DNA from 2 places in the Paenibacillus mesotrionivorans genome. Region 2 is predicted to be linked to the other one. Evidence: riboswitches for the same ligand, from Rfam matches in the RefSeq annotation. Region 2 holds a riboswitch; the other holds the start of a gene.

Region 1 (7,726 bases), on a different contig from region 2:
GTTTGGCTTCAGATCTGCAGCCCGGTTCTTGCCGATATCGGCGAATTGGGTGAGGCCATACTCCTTCGCCAACAGCCGGTCCAGCGGAACGGGATGGAAGACGGGATCTGTAAAATACAGGTCACGGTCCCGGATACCTGCCTTTACGGCTTCCACCAACAGATGATAATACTCATACGAGCCATGGGGAATAGTGCTTATGTCCTTGTGTTCAAGAATGTGCAGCGCCAAAATCCCGGCAATGCCCTGGGAGTTGGGCGGGGCCTGGCAGATCTCATAACCTCTGTAGCTGCCCGTAACAGGTGTTGTCCATTCCCCGCTATGGGCGGCGAAATCCTCCATGGTCAACAGACCGCCTTGGGTCTGCAAGGATTCCGTTATGGTCCGGGCCAGCTCACCTTTATAAAAATCCTCTATCCCGCCAACCGCCAGCTTCCGCAGGCTTTCTCCCAGCTGGCGCTGGACCAGCTTCGTGCCGGTCTGGGGAATCTTACCGCCGGGCAGGTAAACCCGGGCTGTGCCGCTGTGCATGGACAGCATCAGTGCCCGTTCCGTCAGCGACCCGTGCAGATGCGGAGCCACAGGCATACCGTTGAGGGCGTAACCGATAGCCGGCTCCAGCACCTCCGCCAGCGTCATGGTGCCGTACTCCCGAAGCAATGCCTGCCAGCCGTCTGCCATTCCTGGCACCGTTAAGACGCTTTTAGGACCTTGTGAGGGAATGAGGGTCTGCCCTGCAAATTGCTCGCGGGTAACCAGATGGCCGGAACGGCCGCTTGCATTGTACACCCGGGGAGCTCCGTCTCCCCAGGAATAGGCCATCCAAAAGGCGTCTCCACCCAACCCGGCCAGATGCGGATAGACCACCGCCAGACAGGCGCTTACAGCCACCGCAGCATCAAACGCATTGCCGCCCCGCATCAGCATTTTCGCTCCGGCGGCAGAGGCCAGATGATGAGGACTTACAACCATCGCTTCCGTGCCCGACACAGCTTTAAGGCTCATCATTTGACCAACTCCTTGCAATATTTCTTATTTAAAATAATAATCGTTGTTCAAGCTTTTTTCATCTTTTTGAGGAGAAAATCTGGAAAAAAACGGCGTTTCGGCAGCCGATAGGGGGATTTCCCCTCCTTGTCGTCCATTATCCCCTTTGCTCAGGAGCGCTCCCTGACTCTTCTCTGGTCTCTTCTCTTTTCTCTTTTCTCTCTTCTCTCTTCTTTCTTCTTTTTTCTTTCTGCTTTCTGCTCTCTGCTTTCTGCTCTCTTCTCTCTGCTCTCTGCTCTCTGATCTCTGCTCTCTTCTCTCTGCTGTCTTTTGTACTCTCTTCTATATTCTCTTCTGCACTATTTTCTATTTTCATCTGTATACTCTTCTCTACTTTCTTCTTTACCCAATACCAATTCCCTATTCGCGCGACAGCTTTCCTCGGCCAGCCCCTTTTTATTTGCCTCCTGATTCTACATCCTGATTACCTTACCTTGTGACAAACCTGAGCGAAGGGGAGAGTAGGCAACAAGGGGGTAATGTAAGGTAATGTACCCTATATACAGCACAAAAACACCGCCAGCAGCTTCCCGAAGGAGGCGCAAACGGTGTTTCGCGTGCCCTGTGTAGTCCGTATGAGAATGAAGCCTGCTATTCTACCAAAGCCTTGTAGGCTGCAAGTTCCAGCAGACCGCCAACGGCCGCCGCGGCTCCGTCCACCTGGATTTCAGCAATCCATCCGCCTTCGTAGGGTTCCGCATTTACCAGCTCCGGCTGATCCAGCAGAGCTTCGTTCACCTTAACCACCTTGCCGCTCACCGGGCTGTAGAGGTCGGATACTGTTTTTACCGATTCAATGGAGCCTAGGCTGTCCCCCTGTGCAACAGCTGCACCGATTTCCGGCAGCTCCACAAATACGATGTCCCCCAGCTGGATTTGGGCATAATCCGTAATTCCGACGCGCACAGTGTTTTCGTCAGCAGCCAGCGCCCATTCATGCTCTTCCGTATAACCCAATCCTTCTCTAATCTCACTCATTTTCCTACGCGCCTCCTCGTTTCGCCTTGCTTTGTCTATTCTCTTCGCCGCCGGACACCTGATTCCCTGCCAGCAAGCTTCTGATGCACCACCAAAAGCGCACTCCGCATTCTTACGGACTCAGCGTCCCTTATTCAGCACAAAATCACCGTTTTCAAAATGTAACGGACCGGAGCGCCGCTATTTGCTCCGAAAACCCCTGAATGGTGACAATTCGACGCCAATAGCGGCTCTGGTGTCCGTAAGATTTTCCCCACAGCACTCTCGCGTGAAATAAAGGCTGTGCGGTCCGTTAGATCAACGGTCGATCAACGGCTTAATCAATGGTTCGATAGCCTGTCACCCGCAGGTGCAGTTCAGCACAGGCTTCCGGGCTGCCGTAGTTTCGTCCAGCCGCTTCACCACGGTTTCGTATGGGGCATTTTTGACCAGATCAGGGTCATGGGCGGCTTCCTCCACAATTTGAATCATGGTGTCGATAAAACCGTCCAGCGTCTCCTTGCTCTCCGTCTCTGTGGGCTCAATCATAATGCATTCCTCCACATTAAGCGGAAAATAAATGGTCGGTGGATGATAGCCGAAATCCAGCAGCCGTTTGGCCACATCCAGCGTGCGGACGCCGTATTGCTTCAGATTTTTGCCGGAGAGGACAAATTCATGCTTGCACACACCCGGATACGGCACATGGAAATACGGCTCCAGACGCTTGCGCATATAATTAGCGTTCAGCACCGCACATTCGGATACCCGCTTGAGCCCTTCCGGCCCGTAGGAGCGGATGTAGGCATAGGCCCGCACCAGAATGCCGAAATTGCCATAATAGGATTTCACCCGGCCGATGGATGCCGGACGGTCCCAATCCCAGAAGTAGGTGCCATCCTCTGCACGGCGGCCAACAACCGGCTTCGGCAAAAAGGGAACCAGCTTCTCCTTCACGCCAACGGGCCCCGCACCGGGGCCTCCGCCGCCATGGGGAGTGCTCATGGTTTTGTGCAAATTGAGATGCACCACATCAAAGCCCATGTCCCCCGGCCGCGTGATTCCCATGATAGCGTTGGAGTTGGCCCCGTCGTAATACAGCAGACCGCCCGCCTCATGGACAATTTCCGCAATCTCCACAATATGGCGCTCGAACAGCCCCAGGGTACTGGGGTTGGTCAGCATCAGCGCAGCGGTGTCGGAGCCGACCGCAGCCCGCAGCGCCTCCAAGTCCACCATCCCGCCGGCGTCGGAGGGAATGGTCAGCGTCTCGAAGCCTGCCGTGGTGGCGCTGGCCGGATTGGTCCCGTGGGACGAATCGGGCACCAGCACCTTGGTGCGGCGTTCGCCGCGGCTTTCGTGGTAGGCGCGGATAAGCATCAGCCCCGTCCATTCACCATGGGCGCCCGCTGCAGGCTGCAGAGTCACCGCATCCATGCCGGTGAGCGCGGCCAAATCCTGCTGCAGCGTATAGAGCAGCTCCAGCGCTCCTTGGACGGAGGACTCCGGCTGGTACGGGTGGATCCGGGCAAAGCCGGGCAACCGTGCGGCGTCCTCATTCAGCTTGGGGTTATACTTCATGGTGCAGGAGCCCAACGGGTAGAAGCCGTTGTCCACACCGAAGTTCCGCCGGGACAGCTCTGTATAATGACGAACCACATCCACCTCCGACACCTCCGGCAGCACGGCGGGGGCTGTGCGCAGCAGACCGGAGGGAATCCCCTCGGCCGGGTCCGCCTCGGGGACGTCGCATTCCGGCAGCGAATAGGCGGTTCTGCCCGGCTTGCTCAACTCAAAGATCAGCGCTTTTTCCGGTTTCATAGACAAGCCTCCAGTTCCCGCATGAATGCGTCGATTTCTTCCTTGGTCCGCTGCTCGGTAACAGCCACCAGCATGTGTCCGGACAGCTCCGGGTAAGCCCATCCCAGATCGTACCCGCCGAGAAAGCCTTTTTCCAGCAGCTTGGTATTCACCGCTTGGATATCCGCACCTTCCGGCAGGCGGAGCACAAATTCATTAAAGAAGGGAGCGGCAAAGGCGAGCCGCGTCTTACTCCCGGCAGCCTCCGCCAATCCAGCGGCATACCGGGCTTTGCGGTAGTTCAGAAGTGCCGCCTCGCGGAAGCCCTCTTTGCCCATGACGGACATATATACCGATGCGCACAGTGCCAGGAGCGCCTGGTTGGAGCAAATATTCGAGGTGGCCTTCTCCCGGCGGATATGCTGCTCCCGTGCTTGAAGGGTCAGCACAAAGCCGCGTTTGCCGTCCTTGTCCACCGTCTGGCCTACGATCCGCCCGGGCATCCGGCGCATCAGCGCCTCCGTCACCGCGAAGAAGCCGCAGGTGGGGCCGCCGAAGGAGGCGGGAATCCCTAAAGGCTGGGCATCGCCAACCACCACATCGGCTCTCAGCTTGCCAGGGGATTCCAGCAAGCCCAGGGATAGCGGGTTTACACTCATAACCAGCAGGCCCTTGGCTTCGTGGATCAAGGCCTCGATGGCCGGAATATCCTCCAGATGGCCCAGGAAATTGGGGGTTTGCACCAATACCGCAGCAGTGTCACCGTCAATTGAGGCTGCCAGCTTTTGCAGATCGGTAACCCCGTCCTTGAAGTCCACCTCCACGATCTCCAGATCAAGGCCGCGGGCCGTAGTGCGGACAATCTCCCGGGCTTCGGGGTGCACCGTCCGGGACACGATGATTTTGCGCCGCTTAACCGCTCCTGCCGTAAGGGCTGCCGCTTCAGCCAGCGCCGTCGCCCCGTCGTACATGCTGGCGTTGGCCACCTTCATACCGGTCAGCTCGCAGATATAGGACTGGAATTCGAAGATGGCCTGAAGCTCGCCTTGGCTAATTTCCGGCTGATAAGGGGTGTAAGCCGTATAAAACTCGGAGCGGGAGATAAGATGCTGGATCACTACGGGAATTTGGTGGTCGTACAGCCCCGCCCCCAAAAAGGAGGTATACCGTTCAAAGTCGGCATTCCGGGAGGCAAGCCCCTTAAGATGCTTCATTAATGCCGGCTCGCTTAAAGCCCCGGACATGGGCAGAGTTCCAGAATATTTCACCGCTTCGGGAATGTCTGCGAACAGCTCCGCCACGGATTGCGCGCCAATCACCTCCAGCATTTGCTGTTCGTCCTCCGGCGTCATAGGCAAGTACCGATGCTTCATATGGTTAACTCCTCCTGTCTCCTGGTTCCTTGTTCCTGTTTCATGCCACTAACCTCTTAACTCTCCTTGCTCCTCCGGTAAAACGGGGTTTTGACCACCTTGGCCTTCAGCCGTTTGCCGCGGATTTCTACCCACACCTCCGTATCCGGCGTGGTGTACTCCCGCTTCAGCAGGGCCAGCCCCACATTCCGTTTCAGGGTAGGGGATTGGGTGCCTGTGGTGATTTCGCCGATAAGCTCTCCTTCGGGCCCGGCGTACACCGGATAATGGCTGCGTGGAATACCTCTGTCCAGCATCTCGATACCCGCCAGCTTCCGGGGCAGTCCTGCCTCCTTTTGCTTCAACAAAGCCTCCCGGCCAATAAACTCCCCTTTATCCAGCTTCACAAAGATCCCCAGTCCCGCCTCCAAAGGGGTAATCTCCCTGGAAAGCTCCTGGCCGTAGAGTGGCAGCCTCGCCTCAAAACGCAGCGTATCCCTGGCTCCCAATCCGACGGGGACCAAACCGTCGTCTTTGCCGGCGGCCAACAGTCCGCGCCACACGGTGGCTGCATCCTCTGCCCGCAGATACAGCTCAAAGCCATCCTCCCCGGTGTAGCCGGTGTGGGAGACCAAGGCTTGCACACCGCAGACATGAGCCTCCTCCAAGAACCTGAATGGCCCCAGCTCCCCAACGGGAGCATCCGTCACCTTGCCCAAAATCCGTGCCGCCGCAGGCCCTTGCAGCGCCAGAAGCGAAGTGGCGTCGGAGCAATCCGTCAGCTCCACGGCGGGAACTGTCCCTTCACCTGCTGCAGGCAGATGGCTCTCCAGCCATTGAAAGTCCTTGGCGATGTTGGAGGCGTTCACCACCAGCATAAAACGCTCCTCACCCATGCGGTAGATCAGCAGATCGTCCACCACACCGCCCTCCGGGTAACACAGCAGCGAATACTGGGCTTGCCCCGGCGCCAGCTTGGAAACATCATTCACGGTCATCCGCTGGAGGAAAGCTTCCGCCTCCGGCCCCGCCACAAGGAACTCTCCCATGTGGGACACATCGAACAGCCCGGCCCGCTGCCGGACCGCATCATGCTCCGCCTGGATGCCGGCAAATTGCACCGGCAGCTCCCAGCCGCCGAAATCAATACAGCGCGCCCCTTCCGTTTCCCCGTAACAAGGGAACAACGGCGTCCGCTTCAATCCCTCCATGCCGCCACCTCCAAAAAAATATAAAAAAGGACAGGCGAAAAGGCTCAAATAGGAAACCATCCGTGTTTTTCACGAATAGCTCCGGTAGCCTTCCGCTCTGTCCCTTGTACCTGAGAGTTGCCTTGCCTGTTGAACAGTTCAAGTTTCCCCTTGGGTGATCCCGGGTTATATCCTTATGATACGACAATATCCCGTGATGCTCTCCAGAGTTGCGTCCGGCAGAGGTCCTTTTGCCTGAGAGATTCACCTGCTGCCAGGTTTACTCCTTCGGCGCCGCCACTTTCATTCACAGGCGATCTCTCCCGCTGCCATCATCCGCCTATTCAGTTGTAGTTTACCATCGTTAGCCCCATTATAAACGCCCGGCCAAGGCAGGTGCAATGAAACTTTCACCGAATTTTCACCATTTTGACAAAAGCACCGATTTCCCTTATGATGATGCCAATTCCAGCCAAAATGACAAACTTCAAAATGGCGGACAAACCGCCTTCAAGGAGAACCGCACCATGATGAAAAACCTTGCCAGCAGGCTGAGCCCGGTCAGACGGAATTACGAACGGATGGACCTTTTTCTGAACCGGATCAAAAATAGAATCAGCCCGCCCCAATTGGTTACAGCCATCTTTATTATTCTTATTCTTGCGGGTGCTGTTCTGCTCTCCCTTCCCCATGCTGCCGAAAACGGGGAGTCGGTGGGGTTTTTGAATGCCTTTTTTACCGCTACCTCCGCTGTGTGCGTAAACGGCCTGATTGTCATCGATACCAGCGGCTCATTTTCCCATCTGGGGGAAATTGTAATCATGGTCCTGATTCAGGTGGGGGGCCTCGGTTTTATGACCATGGGTGTGATGGTAGCCATTATCCTGGGCCGCAAAATCGGGCTGAAGCAGCGGCTGATCCTGCAGCAGACCACCCAATCCACTTCGGTGCAGGGACTTGTCCGCCTGTCCTTGCATATGGTGGCCATTTCCTTCGTCCTGGAAACGGTAGCGGCAATTATTTTGGCCCTGCGGTGGCAGGGGGAAATGGGCTGGGCCCGGGCTTCCTATTACGGCATCTTTCATGCCATATCGGCCTTTAACAATGCGGGCTTTTCCCTGTGGCACGACAGCCTCTCCCGGCATATCGGCGATCCGGTGGTGAACCTGACCATTACCGTGTTGTTCCTGATCGGGGGATTGGGCTTTATCGTTGTGGTAGAGGTACTGCGCAAACGGTCCTGGCGGAAGCTGTCCCTGCATTCCAAGGTGGTGCTGCTGGGTTCGGCTATCCTGACCTTCCTTGGTTTCCTGCTGGTATTCCTGCTGGAGAGCTGGAACCCGGCTACCTTCGGCAACCTGACCTGGTCAGAACGGCTGC
Region 2 (7,726 bases):
GAAACCGCCGCGGGAAACCAGAGGCAATATTACGAGCTTCAGGTGCCATCTTACGAAAAAAAAGCCCCCGGCGCTTTAACTTCAACGCGGAGGCTTCTCGCCATAATATAAATCCTATTTGGCTGCAGGCCGCAAGGCCCGGGCCGACTTGAATACAGTCCAGCCCACATCCATAAGCAGCACCGTCAGCGCCAGCTGCCAGCCCCCGTTCTCCCAGAGGGGCCCGGCCAGCCGGTACAGCCACGCCGCGGCAGGCTGGAGCACATAGACCATAACGAACACCAGCAGGGTCCAATACAGGGAGAAGCGCAAACAGACCAGACCATCCAGTTGGAAGCTGCATCCCTCGTAGCTCCAATACTGCTTGTGGAACACATGGCGAAGCATCAGCCCGCTTATATATTCCACTGCCGTCGGCACGGTAAAGGCCAGAAGGACCATCACCCACAAGGGCGTATCCGGTCCGGAGAGCAGAAGAAGCAGCACGGGGGCGAAGCCGTACATAGGCTTCCAGGGTCCCGTCAAAAATCCCTCTCCCGCAAATCTCCCCTCCACCGCCCGGTGGTAACCATGCTCCAGCATCCAGCCCATACAGGCGTACAGCAGAAAGTAAAACAGAATACCGGGCCAATCGTCCAGCGGTAAATAGGCCGGAGCACCGTAGCCCAAATAACCGGACAGCACTTCCATCCGCCACGCCTCCTCCCACAGGATTTTCCCTGTGGGTTAGGATGCATCAGGAGAAGGATAAATATTCCTTGGCGGTCTGAACAGGTTCCGGCAAGGGGGTTTCCTCTTCCTCCGCCGGCCGGTTCATCTTGAGGGCGCCGGCGATCATCAGCTTCAGCCGGTTCAGCTGGTTCACCTCGGCTGCGCCCGGATCATAATCGATAGCCGCCAGATTGGCATGGGGGTAACGCTCCTTCAGCGTCTTGAACATGCCTCTGCCTGTAATGTGGTTGGGCAGACAGGCGAAGGGCTGGAGGCAGGCGATATTATGGACCCCGTCCTCGATCAGCTCCACCATCTCGGCGGTGAGCAGCCAGCCCTCCCCGCATTGATTGCCCAGGGATACCAGCCCCTCCACCTTGCGGGTTAGCTCCATGATGGTATGGGGCGGCGTAAACCGGGTGCTCTTGGACAGAGCCGCACGCATTTCCGTACGGTAACCTTCGAGAATTTTGGTGACCGCCTGCATGGCAAGATGCTTGCTTACTTTCCGGTTCAGCTTTTTATAATAAAAGTCGGAATCATAGATGCAGTACAAGAAAAAGTCCAGCAGGTCCGGCACCACGGCTTCCATACCCTCCTGCTCCAGGTAACCCACAATATCATTGTTGGCGCCGGGATGGAACTTGATGAGGATCTCACCGACCACACCCACGCGGGGTTTGCGGCCATCGTGAAGGGGAAGCCCCTCGAAATCCTCCACAATGCTGCGGATGGTGGCTTTGTACACATTCCGTTTTCCGGAACGGACAGATTCCTTGCAGCGGTCCATCCACTTCCGGAACAAGGCTGCAGCTGCTCCCGCCTCCAGCTCATAAGGCCGGGTCCGGTACAGGAGCCGCATCAGCAAATCCCCATAAGCAAAGGCCATAACACCCTTGTTCAGCAGCCCCAGAGAAACCTTGAAGCCCGGGCCGGAGGGTTCGGAGGTGAAGCCCAGGGGGATCACCGCCACATCCCCGAAGCCCGCATCGGCCAAAGCCTTGCGCAGGAAGCCGATGTAGTTGGTAGCCCGGCAGCCGCCTCCGGTCTGGGTAATCATCACGGAGGTGTTCTTCGGGTCATACTTGCCGGACTTCAGGGCCGACACCAGCTGGCCCACCACCAGGATGGAGGGGAAGCAGGCGTCATTGTTCACAAACTGCAGACCCGCATCCACCGTTTTTTTGTCGGTGGTTGTAATCACCTTCAGATTGTAGCCTGATGCCTGGAAGGCCTCCTCCAGCAGCTCGAAGTGGATCGGCGACATCTGCGGCACCAGAATGGTATGGTTCCGGCGCATGTCCTCGGTGAACAGCCTCCGGGTACGTTTGCCTCTACCCGGCGCTGCTGCAGCCGCCGCCGTACCGCCGGTGTCCGTTCTCTTCCGCTCCAACGCCCGGCGTTCCTCCATGGCCGCCAAGAGGGACCGGATGCGGATGCGCACCGCCCCCAAATTGCTGCCTTCGTCGATCTTCAAGAGGGTAAACATCCGGCCGGACTGCTCAAGAATTTCCTTCACCTGGTCTCCGGTAATGGCATCGATGCCGCAGCCGAAGGAGTTCAGCTGCACCAGCTCCAGGTTCGGCTCACGGGCCACCAGAGAGGCAGCCGCATACAGCCGGGAATGGTACATCCATTGATCCACGAAGGTCAGGGGACGCTCCACCTTCTCCAGATGGGCAACGGAATCCTCCGTTAGGACGGCAAGCCCCATTCCTGCTACCAGATCAGGGATACCGTGATGGATTTCCGGATCCAGATGATAAGGGCGTCCCGCCAGCACAATGCCCCGCTGCCCCGTAGCCTTCAGCATCTGCAGGGTTTCCTCCCCCTTGCGGCGGATATCCGCCTGGGCCCGGGTTTCCTCCTCCCTGGCCGCCAGCACCGCCGCCTCCACCTCATGGCGGGTGACGCCGTACTCCTGCAGCTCCTCATACAGCCGCCGGGCCAGGCGCTCTGTATTGTCATAGGGCAGATACGGGTACAGGAAGGGCACTTCCCGCTCCTTCAGCACATCCAGATTGTTGTGCAGCACCTCCGGGTAGGAGGCCACAACCGGACAATTGTAATGGTCGTTGGCATCGGGATGTTCGTTGCGCTCATAAGGCAGGCATGGATAAAAGATAAACCGCACATCCCGTTTCGCCAGACTGGTGACATGGCCGTGTGTCAGCTTGGCCGGGAAGCAGACCGTATCCGAAGGTACGGACTCCAGTCCCTGCTCATACAGCCGCCGGGTGGACTTGGGCGACAGCTCCACTCTGAACTTCAGGGCCGTGAAGAAGGTATGCCAGAAGGGATAATTCTCGTACATGTTCAGCACCCGAGGAATGCCCACCTTGCCCCGGACCGCTTCCTCCTCCGGCAGGGACTTGTAGCCGAACAGCCGCTTGTATTTGTAATCGAACAGATTGGGCGTATCCCCGCAGGACTTCTCCCCGCCAGCTCCCCGTTCGCAGCGGTTGCCGGTCACGTGGCGCCTGCCGTCGCCGAAGCTGTTCACTGTCATCAGACATTGGTTGCCGCACAGCTTGCAGCGCTCCATCTTCGACTCGAAGGCCAGGAGCTCCAAGGCCTCCGCACCCAGAAGCGTGCTGCGCTCATTGGCGGCGCCGCGTTCACGGGCGATCAGGGCGGCGCCGAAGGCGCCCATGATGCCGGCAATCTCCGGCCGCACCGTCTCCCGGCCCGTCAGCCGTTCAAAAGCCCGCAGCACCGCATCATTCTTGAAGGTTCCTCCCTGAACGACGATATGCCGGCCCAGCTCCTCCGGGTTGCGAATCTTGATCACCTTGTACAGGGCATTATGAATTACAGAGTAGGATAGCCCCGCAGAGATTTCCCCCACGGTAGCGCCTTCCTTCTGGGCCTGCTTCACCTTGGAGTTCATGAAGACGGTGCAGCGGGAGCCCAGGTCCAAGGGCTCCTTGGCCAGCAAGGCGTTCTGCGCGAACTCCTCCACATTCATCTGCAGGGATTCGGCGAAGGATTCCAGGAAGGAGCCGCAGCCCGACGAGCAGGCCTCGTTTAGCATGATGCTGTCGATGGCCCCGTTTTTGATCCGCAGGCACTTCATATCCTGGCCGCCGATATCGATGATCAGATCCACCTCCGGCAGGAAATAGCTTGCCGCCTTATAGTGGGCCACCGTCTCGATCTCGCCCCATTCGGCACCCAGCGCCGCCTGGATCAGCCCCTCGCCGTACCCGGTAATGGTGGCACCGGCTACAGTGGCTCCCGCAGGCATCTCCTGGTACATCTCCCGCACGATGGAAACTGCCGATTGAAGCGGTTTGCCGCCGTTGCGCATATACCGGGTAAACAAAAGGTTGCCCTCTTCGTCGATCAGGGCCGCTTTGGTGGTGGTGGAGCCGGCATCGATCCCTAAGAAGCATTTGCCCGCATAATCAGCCAGGCTGCGCTGCCCTACGGTCCGGTTATGTCTATGCCGGAACTGCTCCAGCTCCTCCTCCGAGGCAAACAGAGGCGCAAGCCTGCCGGAGGCCTCCTCACGGGCCTCGAACAGCCGGGGCAGGGATGCTCCCAGAGACTTGATGGTCACCGGCTCATCTCCACGGGCGGACAACGCCGCCCCCATAGCCACGTACAACTGGGAATGCGCAGGCATGATCACCTGCTCCGGAGGCAAAGCGAGGGTTTCGATAAAACGCCGCCGCAGCTCCGTCAGGTAGTACAGAGGTCCTCCCAGGAATGCCACATTGCCTTTGATTTTTTTGCCGCCCGCCAACCCTCCGATGGTCTGGTTTACCACGGCTTGGAAGACGGAGGCGGCAATGTCCTCCCGGTTGGCGCCTTCATTCAGAAGCGGCTGCACGTCCGTTTTGGCGAACACGCCGCAGCGCGAGGCGATGGGGTACAGCGTCTGGTAGCGGCCTGCCAGCTCGTTCAAGCCTGCCGCGTCAGTCTGGAGCAGCGCCGCCATCTGGTCCACGAAGGCTCCCGTGCCGCCGGCACAGGCGCCGTTCATCCGCTGGTCCACCGTCCCCTGGAAAAACGTGATCTTGGCATCCTCGCCCCCCAGCTCAATGGCCACATCCGTGTGGGGGATAAACCGCTCCACCGCCTCCGTTCCGGCCACCACCTCCTGGATGAAGGGCAGACCCAGCCACTTGGAGACGGCAATGCCGCCGGAACCGGTTACGCGCACAGATACGCTGGAGCCGGAATAACGGACACAGGCCTCTTTTAACAAACGAAATGTTGTGGTGCGGATATCCGAGTAATGGCGTTCGTATTTGTCATAGATCAGCTGCCCATGCCCATCCAGAATCACCAGCTTTACAGTTGTGGAACCGATATCCAGTCCCATGCATAACCGATCCCTCATGTGTGTTCACACTCTTTCTACTGCCAACCCGAATTGGCATATGAAGTCTATCTTCCCATTATAATGCCGAACCCGCCCGGACGTAAGACCTTAATTATCATTATTCAAATCTTTACAGACATAGGCTATGCTTTTATTCTCCGGGAAAGATGACCATTCACACTTTGTTCACTTGTTGCCTTCCATAGAGGCGGTTATAATTAACCAAAATTCAATTTACAACTTCATAATTCAATCAGCTGGATGATGTTAGCGGGAGATGAAACCATCGTTTCAACCGAAGGGGTACGCTCTCAGGTGCTTCCGAACAGGAAGCGGGACCGTTAACGGACAGCACTCTGGAGAGATCCATTATTGGGCGCCGAAGGGGCACGGCAGGCAATACCTGCTTAAACTCTCAGGCAAAAGGACAGAGACGGGTTCACTTGGAAGGAATGCTCCGCGTTTATGTTTATTGACATGGGTATTTTCCTTGCTGTTATTTATGCATACCCGTATTTTCCCATACCTATAATCGGTTTTTCAGAGTCGGATCCTATGGATCGGGCTTTTTTTGTTTACCAAAACTTGATAAGGGAGAAGGAATGACACATGGGTATATTGGAAAGCATCGACAGCTGGATATGGGGTCCACCCCTTCTGATTCTGGTCATGGGAACCGGCATTCTGCTTACGGTCAGGCTCGGTCTGCTGCAAGTGCTGCGCCTACCGAAGGCGCTCCGGCTCATCGGCAAAGCTCCTAACGAAGGAAATGGCGATATAAGCAGCTTCGGGGCTCTCAGCACAGCACTGGCCGCGACTGTGGGTACGGGAAATATTGTCGGCGTAGCTACTGCCATCAAGATGGGAGGCCCCGGCGCGCTTTTCTGGATGCTATTGGCCGCGTTCTTGGGCATGGCTACCAAATATGCAGAAGGTCTGTTGGCGGTTAAATACCGGGTCAAAGACAAACACGGGCAATTTTCCGGAGGGCCCATGTATTACATTGAAAACGGTATGGGGCGTCGTTTTAAGCCGTTAGCCATCCTGTTTGCCGCCAGCGGCGTCCTTGTTGCCCTGTTTGGTATCGGCACTTTCCCCCAGGTGAATGCCATTGTCACCTCAACCGAATCCAGCTTTGGCATTCCTGTGGCGGTAACCGCAGTTGTGATCGCTATCCTGACTGCTGTCGTTACCATCGGCGGCATTAAAAGCATCTCCAACGTTTCTACCAAAATTGTGCCTTTTATGTCTGTTCTGTATGTTGCAGCTTGTCTTGGCGTTCTGATCCGGTTTGCCGGAGAGCTCCCATCCGTTATCGCGCTTATTTGGGAATCCGCCTTCTCCGCCACGGCGGCAAGCGGCGGCTTTGCCGGAGCAACTATTATGCTGGCCCTGAGAAGCGGCGTAGCCAGAGGTATTTTCTCCAATGAATCGGGATTGGGGAGCGCCCCCATCGCCGCAGCTGCAGCCAAAACCAAATGGCCGGCAGAGCAAGGGCTGATTTCCATGACCGGGACATTTATCGATACGATCATTATCTGTAATCTGACAGGCTTGGCTCTCCTTGTATCCGGCGTATGGAACGGCAGCAGCGCAGGGGCAAGCATGACGCAGGATGCCTTCGCAAGCGCCTTCCCTGCCTTCGGCGCCGAAATCATCACTGTCTCCCTTATCCTTTTTGCCTTCACCACGATAATCGGCTGGAACTATTACGGTGAACGCTGCGTCGAATATCTCGTCGGTGTCAAAGGAATCAAACCCTACCGTTACATTTTTGTAGCCATTGTTGCAGGCGGCGCTTTCATCAAGCTGGACGCCATCTGGCTGCTGGCAGATATCGTCAATGGCTTAATGGCCTTCCCCAATCTGATTGCCCTTATCGCCTTGTCTGGAGTAGTTGTGGCGGAAACCCGCAAATACCGGAAACATACCCAAGACGAGGCAGCGGCTAAATTTTCATTGAAGTCAGACGGCTTGCCGAAAGCGGAATAACCCGATTGGCAGCAGCAAAAGGCGTCCCGGAGGACGCCTTTTTGTATGCCTTTTTCCGGCTTGCCGTATTAATAGCCGAGCATCGACTTGGTTTTAGCGAATACATCGTTGGCCATTTTGGTGTAGCGGGCGGAGCCGTTGGCCTCCGCTTGTTTGACGTATGCATCCCAGCCGGAGTTGATGTCCTGCTGGCCGGTAATAAACTTCAGGGTAGCAGTGGAAATAAAGTCCATCAGCGGCTTGGAGATCAGGTTCATTTGCTCGCCTTCATCCGCAGAAGCCATGATGGGCGGAGCCGACTTCCGGGGCTGACGGTTCTTCAGAACACGGTCTGTAAAGTTCTTCTCGCCTTCTGTCATTTTGGACAAACGCAGCTTGGTGGTGCCGCCGTAAGCGAATACGCCGTTGGCAAAGCCATAATCCACGTTCAGCTTTTTGGTGCCGGTGGGGTTCATGCCGTTATAGGTAATATCCTTGGTCAGGGCAAAGTTGCCGTTGGCGTCCTTGGTATAGGTTTCGCCTTCCACACCCCACAGGCTCAGGGTTTGGCCTTCATCGGAATACCAGAGCCAGTCAACAAAACGCAGCATCTTGATGAATTTCTCCTGACCCAGCTCATCCAGCGCTTTTTTGCTGATCATCACGCCATTTTCCAGACGGGAGTTTTCAATTTGCGGCAGACCCTTGGGACCG

What was found. Region 2 has a riboswitch for glycine ahead of ACI1P1_RS08805 (alanine/glycine:cation symporter family protein). Riboswitches for the same ligand answer to the same signal wherever they lie in the genome.
Region 1: it holds a riboswitch for glycine, as region 2 does, so the genes downstream of both, gcvT (glycine cleavage system aminomethyltransferase GcvT) here and ACI1P1_RS08805 (alanine/glycine:cation symporter family protein) in region 2, are expected to answer to the same signal.

The regions. Positions count from the first base shown of each region.
Region 1 covers NZ_JBJURJ010000009.1:38,877-46,602, reverse strand. The annotation lists gene ggt (gamma-glutamyltransferase) at 1-1,005, opposite strand, end outside; gene ACI1P1_RS14815 (hypothetical protein) at 1,145-1,363, opposite strand; gene gcvH (glycine cleavage system protein GcvH) at 1,639-2,025, opposite strand; gene gcvPB (aminomethyl-transferring glycine dehydrogenase subunit GcvPB) at 2,365-3,825, opposite strand; gene gcvPA (aminomethyl-transferring glycine dehydrogenase subunit GcvPA) at 3,822-5,177, opposite strand; gene gcvT (glycine cleavage system aminomethyltransferase GcvT) at 5,234-6,367, opposite strand; glycine riboswitch at 6,458-6,579, opposite strand; glycine riboswitch at 6,580-6,682, opposite strand; gene ACI1P1_RS14790 (TrkH family potassium uptake protein) at 6,874-7,726, shown strand, end outside.
Region 2 covers NZ_JBJURJ010000005.1:89,098-96,823, forward strand. The annotation lists gene ACI1P1_RS08795 (putative ABC transporter permease) at 115-690, opposite strand; gene ACI1P1_RS08800 (acyl-CoA dehydratase activase-related protein) at 737-5,059, opposite strand; glycine riboswitch at 5,388-5,482, shown strand; gene ACI1P1_RS08805 (alanine/glycine:cation symporter family protein) at 5,651-7,033, shown strand; gene ACI1P1_RS08810 (ABC transporter substrate-binding protein) at 7,102-7,726, opposite strand, start outside.